DNA from 2 places in the Citrobacter sp. C1 genome. Region 2 is predicted to be linked to the other one. Evidence: predicted binding sites of a transcription regulator. Region 2 holds the regulator's gene; the other holds the start of a gene.
What was found. The regulator CRP, encoded in region 2, controls carbon source genes, mostly activating them, when cyclic AMP is high. The targets are predictions, from matches to a motif close to ATGTGANNNNNNTCACAT.

Region 1 (7,410 bases), 1.9 Mb from region 2:
TCCCGACCATCAGCGAAATACGTCCACCAATCGCCACGCGTACCAGCAGGTCACGACCCGAAGAATCAGTACCGAAGTAGTGGCCGGACTCACTGTCCGGCGCGCTGGACATCATTCCCCAGTCGGTATCGAAGTAGGTAAATTGCGATAGCATGGGCGCAAGGGTCACAAACAGCGCGATAATCACCAGCACAACCAGACTGGCTACCGCCGCGCGGTTATGCATAAAGCGTCGACGCGCATCCTGCCACAAACTGCGGCCTTCGACTTCCAGCTTTTCACTGAAATTCTCCAGCGTCTCGCTGTTTTTCTTACTTAACATCATAGATAGCGAGCTCCAGTATCAGTAACGGATTTTTGGATCGATAACGGCATACAGCACATCAACAATCGCATTAAATACAATTGTCAGTGCACCGACCAGAATGGTCAGGCTCAATACCAGCGAGTAGTCGCGGTTCAGCGCGCCGTTAACGAACAGTTGACCAATACCCGGCAAGCCGTAGATAGTTTCAATCACCATCGAACCGGTAATAATGCCGACGAACGCCGGGCCCATATAAGACAACACCGGCAGCAAAGCGGGCTTTAACGCGTGACGGAAAATAATCCGCCGCATTGGCAGACCTTTCGCCCGTGCGGTACGAATAAAGTTGGAGTGCAGCACTTCAATCATCGACCCACGGGTGATACGGGCGATACTGGCGATATAAGCCAGCGACAACGCCACCATCGGCAAGATCATAAATTTCAGCGCCCCGCCGTTCCAGCCACCACCGGGCAACCATTTCAGCGTTATTGCAAATATCATCACTAACAAGGGGGCCACCACAAAGCTTGGGATAACCACCCCGGTCATCGCCACCCCCATCACCGTATAATCCCAGCGCGTATTTTGCTTCAACGCAGCAATGACGCCAGCACTGACGCCAACGAGTACCGCCAGGATAAAGGCAGCTGCACCCAGCTTCGCCGAAACCGGGAAGCTCGAGGCAACCAGATCGTTAACTGTATAGTCTTTATATTTAAAGGAAGGTCCAAAATCGCCATGCGCCAGTTGCTTCAGGTAGCTGAAGTACTGCGTGGTGATAGGGTCATTAAGATGATATTTCGCTTCAATATTCGCCAGTACTTCTGGCGGTAACGCACGTTCACCGGTAAAAGGACTCCCCGGCGCAAGGCGCATCATAAAGAATGAGATCGTAATAAGAATAAATAGCGTCGGAATCGCTTCCAGACAGCGACGTAATATGAATTTTAACATTGCCCGTACCTTCTGGCGTGTGCCTTTATACCTCTTTAAGCCAGTTATGGGGCCAGAGAGGTATTTATAGTTCGAAGAAAAAGACACTGTGGGGCAACGATGGTCGCCCCACGTCTTGCCATTAATGCTTGATAATATACAAGTCTTTAACGTGGATATTATCCATCGGGTCTTTACCGGAGTATCCGCCTACCCATGGTTTCACCAAACGCGCATTGACGTAGTAATACACCGGTACAATCGCAGAGTCTTTATCCAACTGCTGCTCAGCTTTCGAATACAGCTCGCTGCGCTGCGCTTCGTCAGTCACTTTCAGCGTATCGGCAATCAACTTATCAAATGCCGCGCTCTTATAGTGAACAGTGTTGTTGGAGCTGTCTGACAGCACCATGTTAAGGAAAGAAGTCGGTTCGTTGTAATCCGCACACCAGCCCGCACGAGAAACATCATAGTTACCCTGATGACGGGTATCGAGGAAGGTCTTCCACTCCTGGTTTTCCAGCTTAACGTTGGCACCCAGATTTTTCTTCCAGATAGAGGCGGCTGCAATAGCCAGCTTCTTGTGCAGATCGGAGGTGTTATACAACAGGTCGAAGCTCAGCGGTTTTTCTGCGGTAAAGCCAGCTTCAGCCAACAGTTTTTTCGCTTCTTCGTTACGTTTTTCCTGTGACCACTTGAACCACTCTGGCTCAACCAGTTTTGCGCCATCGGTATACGGCGGCGTGAAGCTGTACGCTGGCAGGTCGCCCTGGTTCTTCACTTTGTTGACGATAATGTCACGATCCAGTGCCATCTTCAGGGCGGTACGTACACGCACATCGTTGAACGGTGGCTTCTGGTTATTAATTTCGTAATAGTAGGTACACAGATACGGGTCAACGTGAACTTCGTTCGGGATCTCTTTTTTCAGTTTCTGGAATAACTCAATCGGCATGTTGTTGTAGGTCATGTCGATTTCACCACTGCGGTAGCGGTTAACATCAGTCACTTCAGAAGAAATTGGCAGATAAGTTACCTGGTTAATCACCGTTTTGGCGTTATCCCAGTAGTTAGTATTACGCTCAAGAACGATGCGCTCGTTGACGACCCAATCTTTTAATTTATAGGAGCCGTTAGAAACGATGTTCGCGGGCTGGGTCCATTTATCACCATATTTTTCCACCACGGCTTTAGGCACCGGGGAAACGGATGAGTGAACAAGCAGTTTGTAGAAATACGGAACAGGTTCACTGAGGGTAACTTCAAAAGTATGGTCATCAATGGCTTTTACACCGAGATCGGTGACCGGTTTTTTACCGGCGATAATGTCGTCAATATTAACGATGTGCCCATACTGTAAATAGCTGGAGTATGGTGAAGCGGTATTAGGATTCGCCAGACGTTGCCAGCTATACACAAAATCTTGCGCGGTCACGGGCGAGCCATCGGACCATTTCGCGTCTTTACGCAGATGGAACGTCCAGACTTTAAAATCTTTATTTTCCCATTTTTCCGCCACGCCCGGTGATGGCTTGCCATCAACGTCGCTGATTAATAAACCTTCAAACAGGTCACGGTTAATGTTGGATTCTGGCACACCTTCGATCTTGTGCGGATCGAGAGACTGAACTTCCGAACCATTATTGCGTACCAGCGTTTGCTTCTCAGCAAGTTGAACACCGGCAGGTACTTCTGCCGCCGTGGCAACATTTCCTGCGATAAGCGCAGATAGAATCCCCGCCGCTACTAAACTTTTCTTAGTGATGTTAGTCATTGTGTTTGTACTCCCTCATTATTATGGCTGGTTTTTTAACCAGACTGTTAATCCTGTACGGATCCCTGTACGGCACCGGAGATTTTCTGCCGTCAGGTGATTTATTGTTTTACTGCTTGCTATCACCGACTTTATTTATTCTGGCGGTTCGAGCGACCGCCTTGCGTCGATTTTCTACGTGTCTCCCCTGTCGGAAACACGCGGTTACTCTATTGAGAGAAACTAACTGAAAACAGTTCTCAACAACGTAAAATCTTCTGCAAAATACCTGGTCGGAAAGTATCAAATGCCTTTCTTAACCGCCAATACATTTTACAGATTTGTTAACCAATTCGCTTTTATCGAAAAAAAATCGCACATCAATGGTCCTCAAAAAGAGAGGTAATAATCTTAATGTCATGATAGATAACGAATTAAATCCATTGAGCGGTTGATTACCCTGTCCGGTATCAACATGCCGATATAATTTACATAAAATTAACAATTGGTCATTAATTAGCACATTACTCTAAAAAAGACACTGAAATAACTAATAACATTTCGATAATCCTTCAGCAAGCCCCAGAGTATAATGTTAGAAAAATAACAGTAAGTCCCCTATTCAGGGACGTAGCCATAAAAATTATTATCTTATAAATCAATGCGTAACAGATGGATTGGCAATCAGCATGTTTTACAATTTCAATGCTAATTTTCAACTTTAGTGAGACGTTTTACTGATAATGAAAAGAACGGAGCTGAGGGCCAGCTCCGTTTACTGAAAACAGTCCCGTCAGGCCAGTAAGCCCGGGAAAATAGATTTGATGCCGGTGACGATGAATTCAATCCCCAACGCCATGAGCAGTAAGCCCATAATACGCGTAATAACGTTAATACCCGTTTGCCCCAACAGGCGTACCAGCCAAGGAGCCATACGAAACAGTCCCCAACAGCATAAGGCAAACAGTGCAATCGCCACAAAGAACCCGAACAGGTTTAATGCGCTATGATAGCGAGTCCCCCAGACGATGGTTGAACTTATCGCCCCCGGCCCCGCCATCAACGGCAATGCCAACGGAACAACACCAACATTCTCGCGTATGGCAGTCTCTGACTTTTCCTGTTTGTTTTGTTTATCTTCCCCGAGTTTCCCACTGATCATCGACATTGCAATGGTTACCACCAGAATCCCACCGGCAATTCTGAACGAATCAATCGAGATACCGAAGAGTTGCAGGATCGCATCACCAAGAAACAACGAGGTCCACAAAATAATCGCCACCGACAGGTTTGCCGTCAGATTGGTTTTGTTACGCGCCGCTGCGGTTTGGTAGCTGGTCATACTGATAAAGACCGGGATGATCCCGACGGGGTTGACCAACGCAAATAACCCAATGAAAAACTTAAAGTAAAGAGGAAAATCAAATAGCGTATGGATCACGGTTAGCTCCGAAGCGTTAGCCGGATAAAATGAGTCATAAAAAATGTTAAAAACCGCGCTGAAGATACGCTTTTTGGCAGCATTCTTCACCTTCTATCTGCGTTAATCTCTGTAAACGTGCTACCAATACTCGGTGTTATTAATATGTATGAAATATGCTAATGTTAATCTCATTCATTCCATCAATTCGTTAACACTTGCCGATAAACACTAAAAGAGCCTGCTGAAAGGTGTCAGCTTCGCGTAAATTTGATCCAGATCACGCAATCACTACTCAGAAGTGAGTAATCTTGCTTACGCCACCTGGAGAAAACGCGTTAGAGTTGAATACGCTAGCGTATAAGCTCTTTTAGTAAATCAATGTAAGGCGGGCGTTAATTAACCGTTTGATTTTCAAAACGTTACACAAATTTTCGTCGATCTGTCTATACTCTCGTAGCGAGCAGATGATTTACTAAAAAAGTTTAACATTATCAGGAGAGCATCATGGCTGTTACTAATGTCGCTGAACTTAACGCACTTGTAGAGCGCGTAAAAAAAGCCCAGCGTGAATATGCCAGTTTCACTCAAGAACAGGTTGACAAAATCTTCCGCGCCGCCGCTCTGGCTGCCGCAGACGCTCGAATTCCTCTCGCGAAAATGGCCGTTGCCGAATCTGGCATGGGTATTGTCGAAGATAAAGTGATTAAAAACCACTTCGCATCTGAATACATCTATAACGCTTACAAAGATGAAAAAACCTGTGGTGTCCTGGCCGAAGACCATACTTTTGGGACCATCACTATCGCTGAACCGATTGGTATCATCTGCGGTATCGTTCCAACCACTAACCCAACGTCTACTGCAATCTTCAAATCGCTGATCAGCCTGAAGACGCGTAACGCTATCATCTTCTCTCCACATCCGCGTGCTAAAGATGCAACCAACAAAGCGGCAGACATCGTTCTGCAGGCTGCTATCGCTGCTGGCGCACCAAAAGACCTGATTGGCTGGATCGATCAACCTTCTGTTGAACTGTCTAACGCTCTGATGCACCACCCGGACATTAACCTGATCCTTGCGACCGGTGGTCCTGGTATGGTTAAAGCAGCATACAGCTCTGGTAAACCGGCAATCGGTGTTGGCGCAGGTAACACCCCTGTTGTTATCGACGAAACAGCAGATATCAAACGTGCCGTTGCTTCCGTGCTGATGTCTAAAACCTTCGACAACGGTGTAATCTGTGCATCTGAACAGTCCGTTGTGGTAGTAGATTCCGTATACGACGCCGTTCGCGAACGTTTTGCCAGCCACGGTGCCTATATGCTGCAGGGCAAAGAACTGAAGGCTGTTCAGGACATCATCCTGAAAAATGGCGCGCTGAACGCGGCTATCGTGGGTCAACCGGCATACAAAATCGCTGAGCTGGCTGGTTTCTCCGTGCCGACTAACACCAAGATTCTGATTGGTGAAGTTAAAGTTGTCGACGAAAGCGAACCGTTTGCTCACGAAAAACTGTCTCCGACGCTGGCAATGTACCGTGCGAAAGACTTCGAAGATGCAGTTGTTAAAGCTGAAAAACTGGTTGCTATGGGCGGTATCGGTCATACCTCTTGCCTGTACACTGACCAGGACAACCAGCCAGAACGCGTTGCTCACTTCGGTCAGATGATGAAAACTGCACGTATCCTGATCAACACCCCGGCGTCTCAGGGTGGTATCGGCGACCTGTACAACTTTAAGCTTGCACCATCCCTGACTCTGGGTTGTGGTTCCTGGGGTGGTAACTCCATCTCTGAAAACGTTGGTCCTAAGCACCTGATCAACAAGAAAACCGTTGCTAAGCGAGCTGAAAACATGTTGTGGCACAAACTTCCGAAATCTATCTACTTCCGCCGTGGCTCACTGCCAATCGCGTTGGATGAAGTGATTACCGATGGTCACAAACGTGCGCTGATCGTGACCGACCGCTTCCTGTTCAACAACGGCTACGCTGACCAGATCACGTCTGTTCTGAAAGCTGCGGGCGTTGAAACCGAAGTGTTCTTTGAAGTTGAAGCTGACCCGACGCTGAGCGTTGTGCGCAAAGGTGCTGAACTAGCCAACTCCTTCAAACCAGACGTGATCATCGCGCTGGGTGGCGGTTCCCCGATGGACGCAGCGAAAATCATGTGGGTCATGTACGAACATCCGGAAACCCACTTCGAAGAACTGGCGCTGCGCTTTATGGACATCCGTAAACGTATCTACAAGTTCCCGAAAATGGGCGTGAAAGCGAAAATGATCGCCGTCACCACCACTTCCGGTACTGGTTCTGAAGTCACCCCGTTTGCGGTTGTAACCGACGACGCTACTGGTCAGAAATATCCACTGGCAGACTACGCGCTGACCCCGGATATGGCGATTGTCGATGCTAACCTGGTGATGGATATGCCGAAGTCACTGTGTGCGTTCGGTGGTCTGGATGCCGTCACTCACGCCCTGGAAGCTTACGTTTCCGTACTGGCTTCTGAGTTCTCTGACGGTCAGGCTCTGCAAGCGCTGAAACTGCTGAAAGAAAACCTGCCTGCGTCCTACCACGAAGGTTCTAAGAACCCGGTAGCTCGCGAGCGTGTACACAGTGCAGCGACCATCGCCGGTATCGCGTTTGCTAACGCCTTCCTCGGTGTATGTCACTCCATGGCGCACAAGCTGGGTTCACAGTTCCACATTCCTCACGGTCTGGCGAACGCCCTGCTGATCAGCAACGTTATTCGTTATAACGCGAACGACAACCCGACTAAACAGACTGCTTTCAGCCAGTACGACCGTCCGCAGGCCCGTCGTCGCTACGCTGAAATCGCAGACCATCTGGGTCTGAGCGCACCGGGCGACCGTACCGCAGCGAAAATCCAGAAACTGCTGGCATGGTTGGATGAGATCAAAGCTGAACTGGGTATTCCTAAGTCTATCCGTGAAGCTGGCGTTCAGGAAGCTGACTTCCTGGCACATGTT
Region 2 (7,410 bases):
ATTAATGTGCTACACCCATTTCGTATTGGCAGCGGTCTGGCCCAGCGTATTTTCTTCGAACAGTTAGCGGTTCATGCCGGGTATATGCTCAGTTGGGAGGGTATCCCGGTCGAAGAGTGGAATCAGGCCAACCAGAGTGGTGCGATGGGCGACCTGTCGGCGCTGCGGGCGATATTTCGTAAAGTGGTAAGCGAAGCCCGAGAAACTGGGTAGAATAGCGCGGTTTTTCTGTACCGGAGCCGCCATGATCCTGCTTATCGATAACTACGATTCTTTTACCTGGAACCTGTATCAATATTTCTGCGAACTGGGCGCAGAGGTCCTTGTCAGGCGCAACGACGAGCTGACGCTGGCGCAAATTGATGCGTTAAGTCCGCAAAAAATCGTTATTTCCCCCGGTCCCTGCACGCCGGATGATGCCGGGATTTCGCTGGATGTCATCCGTCACTATGCGGGAAAAACCCCGATGCTGGGCGTCTGTCTGGGCCACCAGGCGATGGCGCAGGCGTTTGGTGCCAGCGTCGTGCGGGCGGCGAAAGTCATGCACGGTAAGACCTCCCCGATTACGCATACCGGGCAGGGCGTTTTTCAGGGGCTGGCGAACCCGCTAACGGTGACGCGCTACCACTCTCTGGTGGTTGCACCTGAGACGCTGCCGGCCTGCTTTGAGGTAACGGCCTGGAGTGAAACGCAGGAGATTATGGGCATTCGCCACCGCGAGTGGGATTTGGAAGGCGTGCAGTTTCACCCGGAGAGTATCCTCAGTGAGCAGGGGCATCAGCTGCTGGCTAATTTCCTCAATCGGTGATTTGTAGTTGCTATTCAGTGACTTTTTATTCATATTTTGTGATTATAATTTCACTAGCATTTCTGCTTAACTGGGTGGTAATGACATGGCAACTGAACAAACTGCAATTACGCGCGCGACATTCGATGAAGTGATTCTGCCGATTTATGCACCGGCAGAGTTTATTCCGGTCAAAGGGAAAGGAAGTCGAGTCTGGGATCAACAGGGTAAAGAGTATGTTGATTTCGCGGGTGGTATTGCAGTTACCGCGTTAGGGCATTGCCATCCGGCCCTGGTCGAAACGTTAAAAACGCAGGGCGAAACCCTGTGGCACACCAGTAACGTTTTCACCAATGAGCCTGCACTGCGCTTAGGCCGCAAAATCATTGATGCGACCTTTGCCGAACGCGTGCTGTTCATGAACTCTGGCACTGAAGCCAACGAAACCGCCTTTAAGCTGGCACGCCACTATGCCTGCGTCCGCCATAGTCCGTTCAAAACCAAAATTATCGCCTTCCATAATGCGTTTCATGGCCGCTCGCTGTTTACCGTTTCCGTCGGTGGGCAGCCAAAATATTCTGACGGCTTTGGGCCAAAACCGGCGGACATTATCCATGTACCGTTTAACGACCTGCATGCGGTAAAAGCGGTGATAGACGATCACACCTGCGCGGTGGTGGTCGAGCCAATTCAGGGCGAAGGGGGTGTTATGGCCGCCACGCCGGAATTCCTGCAGGGCCTGCGCGAACTGTGCGATCAGCATCAGGCATTGCTGGTGTTTGATGAAGTGCAGTGTGGTATGGGGCGTACCGGCGACCTGTTTGCCTATATGCACTACGGCGTGACGCCGGATATCCTGACCAGCGCCAAAGCCCTCGGCGGCGGTTTCCCGGTGAGCGCGATGTTGACCACTCAGGAAATCGCTTCTGCGTTCCATGTCGGTTCGCACGGTTCAACCTACGGCGGTAACCCGCTGGCCTGTGCGGTTGCAGAGACGGCGTTCGATATTATCAACACGCCGGACGTGCTGGACGGTGTTCAGGTCAAACGTCAGGCATTTGTTGCGCATTTACAGAAAATAGATGCTCAGTATGACATTTTTAGCGATATTCGCGGTATGGGGCTGCTGATTGGCGCGGAGCTGAAGCCGCAGTTCAAAGGTCGGGCGCGTGATTTCCTCTACGCCGCTGCTCATGAAGGCGTTATGGTGCTGAACGCGGGACCGGATGTGATGCGTTTTGCGCCATCGCTGGTGGTGGAAGAGGCGGATATCGATGAAGGGATGCAGCGCTTTGCGCAGGCGGTAGCGAAGGTGGTGGGCTGATTGGTTGATTGCCGGATGGCGGCGTAAACGCCTTATCCGGCCTACAGGGTAAGGTGTGATTCGTAGGCCGGATAAGCGTAGCGCATCCGGCAGTCGATCTTAACCTTTCATATCCCGCAACCGGCGGCTCAGCCAGATACCGTGGTGCGGGCGTTGACGCCATGCCACCGACGAAATGGTGTGCATGGTATTCAGATGCCCCAGTATACGTTGCAGATGCTGCTCCAGGGTACTTAATGGACCGTGGGACAGCATCTCCGACGACTCGAGAATGTTCACATCACCGGAGCTCCCCGGCCCGTCATATTCCAGCCGCTGCTGACAACGCTGAATCGCAATTTCACAGGACTGCAGATACCGCTGCGCCAAATCCGGCGTCAACATGGTGTGTTCCCGGGCCAGCGTGGTCATCGCATTAATATGTTCGACGATGAACTGGCTGTGCGTGACCCACAGTTTCATATCGGCCAGGTAATGTGAGTTAAAACCTGGCTCCTGCATCGCCTGGTTCAGTGAGTTAAACAGCGTGTTATGCGCCTGGTTGACCCGCATACGCTGATACGCCAGCGGTGTGGCCTGTGGATCGTTGCTGAGGATCAGGCGAATGGCTTCCTGGTCGGCTTCCAGCGCATCGTGGGCGTTTTTGCGCAGCAGGCCGCTTTGCCACTGTGGCCACAGCCAGAGCGTGCCGCCAAAGGCAATCAAACAGCCCAGCACCGTATCGACAAAGCGCGGCACAATAAACTGTTCTCCGTTCAGCGTCAGCAACTGCAGGGTATACACTGCCGTAACCGTAAACCCGACGGTGGCCCAGCCGTAGTTTTTGCGCATGATCAGATAGCTGACGAGGGTGATGACCAGCATGGCCGCCAGCGTAAACCCTTCCGGAATATGAAAGTGCAGCGTGACGCCGGCAATCACCAGCCCGACAAGCGTACCCAGCGAACGATGCAGAATGCGTACCCGCGTGGCACCGTAGCCATTTTGCGTGACGAACAGGACCGTCATCAGGATCCAATAAGGTTTGGGCAGGTGTAAGGCGCTGCCCATCAGGCTGGCGATGCTCAGCATGACGCTGATACGCCCGGCATTACGCAACGCGGGAGATTTCAGCGACAGATAGTTTTTCAGGGCCGGGAGTAACGGCAGGCGGCGCTGTTTGTCGGCCATTAAATCTCGGGCATACAGCGGACGCTGGGTGCGTAGCACGCGGGCAATGCGGCTAAAGTGCCAGTAGCAAAACTGCCCGACCGGGTTTTCCGGGTGCTGGTTGGCAATTTTCTCCAGCGTGCCAATCTGTTTTTCCATCGAAAAGCGTGTTGGTAAGCGGTGATACAGAATGTCATCTGCCAGTACGCGTAACCGGTCGGCGACGGTGCGCGCATTCCAGCGAATCACCTGTTCTGCATGACTGCGTTCGACCAGCTTCTGCACCTCTTCTGGTTGATGTAGGCTGACGGAAATATGCTCCTGCAAATCCAGCGCCTCCTGAAAGGCCCGCAGCAGGCGTTTGTACTCGTTGTTGTGATGCGCCGACAGCATATGCATTTGCTGATAGCACTGGGTGATCAGATCCACCGCTTTTTGCTGGCGAACCAGCAGCGGGGGCAGCGCTTTTTCGGGATCGACGTGCTGGGTTAGCAGGCTGTATTTCGCTTCACAGTAATCGGCCAGTTCGCGATATAACAGGCTGAGCGATTCGCGCAGCGGCTGCTCACGCCACAACCAGAACCAGAACCAGTTGAACGCGCCGTACCACAATGTTCCCAGCGCATAGATCAGTAGCGGTTCCCAGACCGGCATGTTGCCAGCCAGGCTTAGCGTGAAAATTGCCGCAATCAGTGAGGCGGGCAGCAGTCGTGCATGCAGCGGGCTTAACTCGGCGGTCACGCCGAGAATCAGCGTCAGGCCGGTAAGGATCAGCGGGAGCGCAATGCTTTCTGCCAGCAATAGCTGCATGATCAGGCTACATCCGGCAAACAGTGACGCGCCAATAACTAAGCGTTTAAAAAATCGCTTATGCGGGGTATCAAGACCGGCAATGTTGCAGCAGGCGGGGACGAGGGAGAACAGCAGCCCCAGATGAAGCTGACCGATGATAAGACCGACAGCCACGGGTAAACACAGCACCAGCGTTTGTCGTAGTGCGTAGTTGATCTCTGGGTGATAAATCAGTCTTCGCCACATCGGTGCAAACAAAAATGGCGCATTACCAGGTAACGCGCCATTTCGACGAGGTTAACGCGTGCCGTAGACGACGATGGTCTTACCGTGCGCGGAGATCAAGTTCTGATCTTCCAGCATTTTCAGGATACGACCAACGGTTTCACGGGAGCAGCCAACGATCTGGCCAATTTCCTGACGGGTGATTTTGATCTGCATGCCGTCCGGGTGGGTCATCGCGTCAGGTTGTTTCGCCAGGTTCAACAGGGTCTGGGCGATACGACCGGTGACATCCAGGAAGGCCAGGTTGCCCACTTTTTCGGACGTTACCTGCAGGCGACGAGCCATCTGAGAAGACAGGCGCATCAGAATATCCGGGTTAACCTGGATTAATTGACGAAATTTTTTGTATGAAATTTCAGCAACTTCACATGCGGTTTTGGCACGTACCCAGGCGCTACGTTCCTGGCCTTCTTCAAACAGGCCTAATTCACCAATGAAATCGCCCTGATTCAGATAAGAGAGGATCATTTCTTTCCCTTCTTCATCTTTGATCAGCACTGCCACTGAGCCTTTAACGATGTAATACAACGTTTCCGCTTTTTCACCCTGGTGAATCAGCGTGCTCTTCGATGGGTACTTATGAATATGGCAATGAGACAAGAACCATTCGAGAGTCGGGTCTGTTTGCGGTTTGCCAAGCACCATGCGCGGTTATCCTCTGTTATAAGCTGTCTCCAGAGTCAGAACACGACGCTGCCTCTGGGGTTGCAAAAATATGCTTCCCGCTACCTGGGAAAGGGGCTGCTAAAAAGTGAACTGCAGCCTGTAATGTGATGTCCTCTGCATACATGCAGTACGTCAATGTATTACTGTAGCATCCTGACTGTTTTAGCATAGCTTTCGCCGTGTGTCTCCTGGTGTCTCGCTTCAGCATGACTCAGGTCGCCTTCCGTTGCGAGAATTGTTATGTACGCGTAATCTGTCAGGAAAATTGAAACATTGGAGTTACGAAATATGCAAGCGCGTGTAAAGTGGGTTGAGGGGTTAACCTTCCTCGGTGAGTCCGCCTCAGGCCACCAAATCTTGATGGACGGTAACTCCGGTGATAAAGCGCCGAGCCCGATGGAAATGGTACTCATGGCTGCGGGTGGCTGTAGCGCCATTGATGTGGTGTCGATCCTGCAAAAGGGTCGTCAGGATGTGACCAACTGCGAAGTGAAGCTCACTTCCGAGCGTCGTGAAGAAGCGCCGCGTCTGTTTACCCATATTAATCTGCATTTCATCGTTACTGGCAACGATCTGAAAGACGCTTCGGTGTCTCGCGCCGTCGATCTCTCCGCGGAAAAATACTGCTCCGTGGCGCTGATGCTGGAAAAAGCGGTGAATATTACCCATTCCTATGAAGTGATTGCCGCGTAATCCCTGATGCCGGATGGATGATGTTGATTTGTAGGCCCGATAAGCGTAACGCCATCGGGCACTTCCCACGCTTCACTCGATTTTTTTGCCTTCCATCAGTCGCTGGACCAGCGGCAGCATAATCAATTCCATCGCCAGCCCCATCTTGCCGCCCGGCACCACTAATGTATTGATATGGGAAATGAATGAGCCCTGCAGCATCGCCAGCAGCCACGGGAAGTCGATGCCTTCCAGATTACGAAAATGAATCACTACAAAGCTTTCATCCAGTGACGGAATGCTTTTGGCGGCAAAAGGATTGGAGGTGTCGACGGTCGGTACACGCTGGAAGTTAATATGCGTACGGGAAAACTGCGGGGTGATGTAATTAATGTAGTCGTCCATTGAACGTACCACCGAATCCATTACCGCCTCGCGGGAGTGACCGCGCTCGCTGGTGTCGCGGGTCAGCTTCTGGATCCACTCCAGATTGACGATCGGTACCACGCCGACCAGCAGATCAACATGCCGCGCCACGTTTTGCTGCGGCGTCACCACGCCACCGTGCAGGCCTTCATAGAATAAGACGTCTGTGGGTTCAGGCAGCGGCTGCCACGGGGTAAACGTTCCCGGAACCTGATTCCACGGAACGGCTTCATCGTAGGTGTGCAGATATTTTCGTGACTGGCCTTTGCCGGTCTGGCCGTACTCGCTGAAGGTTTGTTCCAGCAGGCCGAAGTCGTTGGCTTCGGGGCCGAAGTAACTGATGTGTCGCCCGGCGTCGCGCGCTTTGCGGATCGCCATGTCCATCTCCGGACGGGTATAGCGGTGAAAACTGTCGCCTTCCACCTCGGCGGCGCGCAGATTTAACTGGGCGAAAATTTTACGAAACGCGAGGCTGGTGGTGGTGGTCCCCGCGCCGCTGGATCCTGTTACCGCAATCACCGGATGTTTGGCAGACATAATAACTCCATGGATAGGTTAGTTTTTATTATAGTCAGCCGCCGGCTGCGGGTTATTCGCGAAACTGTTTTCGCGGCATAATGTTGACCGTTTCATGCAGTTCTGACCATACCAGTACAGCTTCGCCAGATTGTAACTGGCGTCGGACGTCGGCGACTTTTTGTTCGAGCGAACGTTCATGTTCACCATAATCGGTGCCTTCGCGCAAGACAAAGCTTTCAATCAGATTGTCCAGCGCTTCAGGGGATAAGTCCTGCCAGGGGATCTGCATGATTATGCCTCCAGATACGTTGTCAGCCAGTCGGGGATACGGGATTCCAGCCACATCTCAGGATGGCGCAGCGTGCCGCTAATAAACCCGACGTGTCCACCGTGCTCGGTTAACTGATATTCCACCTGTGAGGGCAGATTTTCCGGTTTGGGGATCACGTGGTGATCCATAAAAGGATCGTCCTTGGCGTGAATAATCAGCGTCGGTTTGGCGATCAGGTTGAGTAGTGGCATAGCGCTACACTGACGATAATAGTCTATCGCATCGGCAAAACCGTGGATTTTGGCGGTGATCAGATCGTCAAAGTCACGAATGCGGCGCAGGGACTTCAGCTGTGCCAGGCTTACCGGCAGCGAGCCAGGATAAGCTTCGAGCTTACGCGAGGCATTGGCTTTTAACAGATTAAGCAGATAGCGCTGGTAGACGCGGGAGAACCCTTTTTCCATGTGATAGCTACAGGCTTCCAGCACAAAGGGGGCGGAGACAATAACCGCGGCATCA

Region 1: a site for CRP is predicted at 4,685-4,702, ahead of adhE (bifunctional acetaldehyde-CoA/alcohol dehydrogenase). Genes of this name have one in related genera too.

What each region holds. Positions count from the first base shown of each region.
Region 1 covers NZ_CP115035.1:2,217,141-2,224,550, reverse strand. The annotation lists gene oppC (oligopeptide ABC transporter permease OppC) at 1-325, opposite strand, end outside; gene oppB (oligopeptide ABC transporter permease OppB) at 344-1,264, opposite strand; gene oppA (oligopeptide ABC transporter substrate-binding protein OppA) at 1,386-3,017, opposite strand; gene IB214_RS10730 (YchE family NAAT transporter) at 3,790-4,437, opposite strand; gene adhE (bifunctional acetaldehyde-CoA/alcohol dehydrogenase) at 4,924-7,410, shown strand, end outside.
Region 2 covers NZ_CP115035.1:351,315-358,724, forward strand. The annotation lists gene IB214_RS01650 (putative adenosine monophosphate-protein transferase Fic) at 1-213, shown strand, start outside; gene pabA (aminodeoxychorismate synthase component 2) at 245-808, shown strand; gene IB214_RS01660 (aspartate aminotransferase family protein) at 894-2,111, shown strand; gene IB214_RS01665 (YccS/YhfK family putative transporter) at 2,211-4,298, opposite strand; gene crp (cAMP-activated global transcriptional regulator CRP) at 4,350-4,982, opposite strand; gene IB214_RS01675 (OsmC family protein) at 5,292-5,696, shown strand; gene IB214_RS01680 (phosphoribulokinase) at 5,769-6,638, opposite strand; gene IB214_RS01685 (YheU family protein) at 6,691-6,909, opposite strand; gene IB214_RS01690 (hydrolase) at 6,912-7,410, opposite strand, start outside.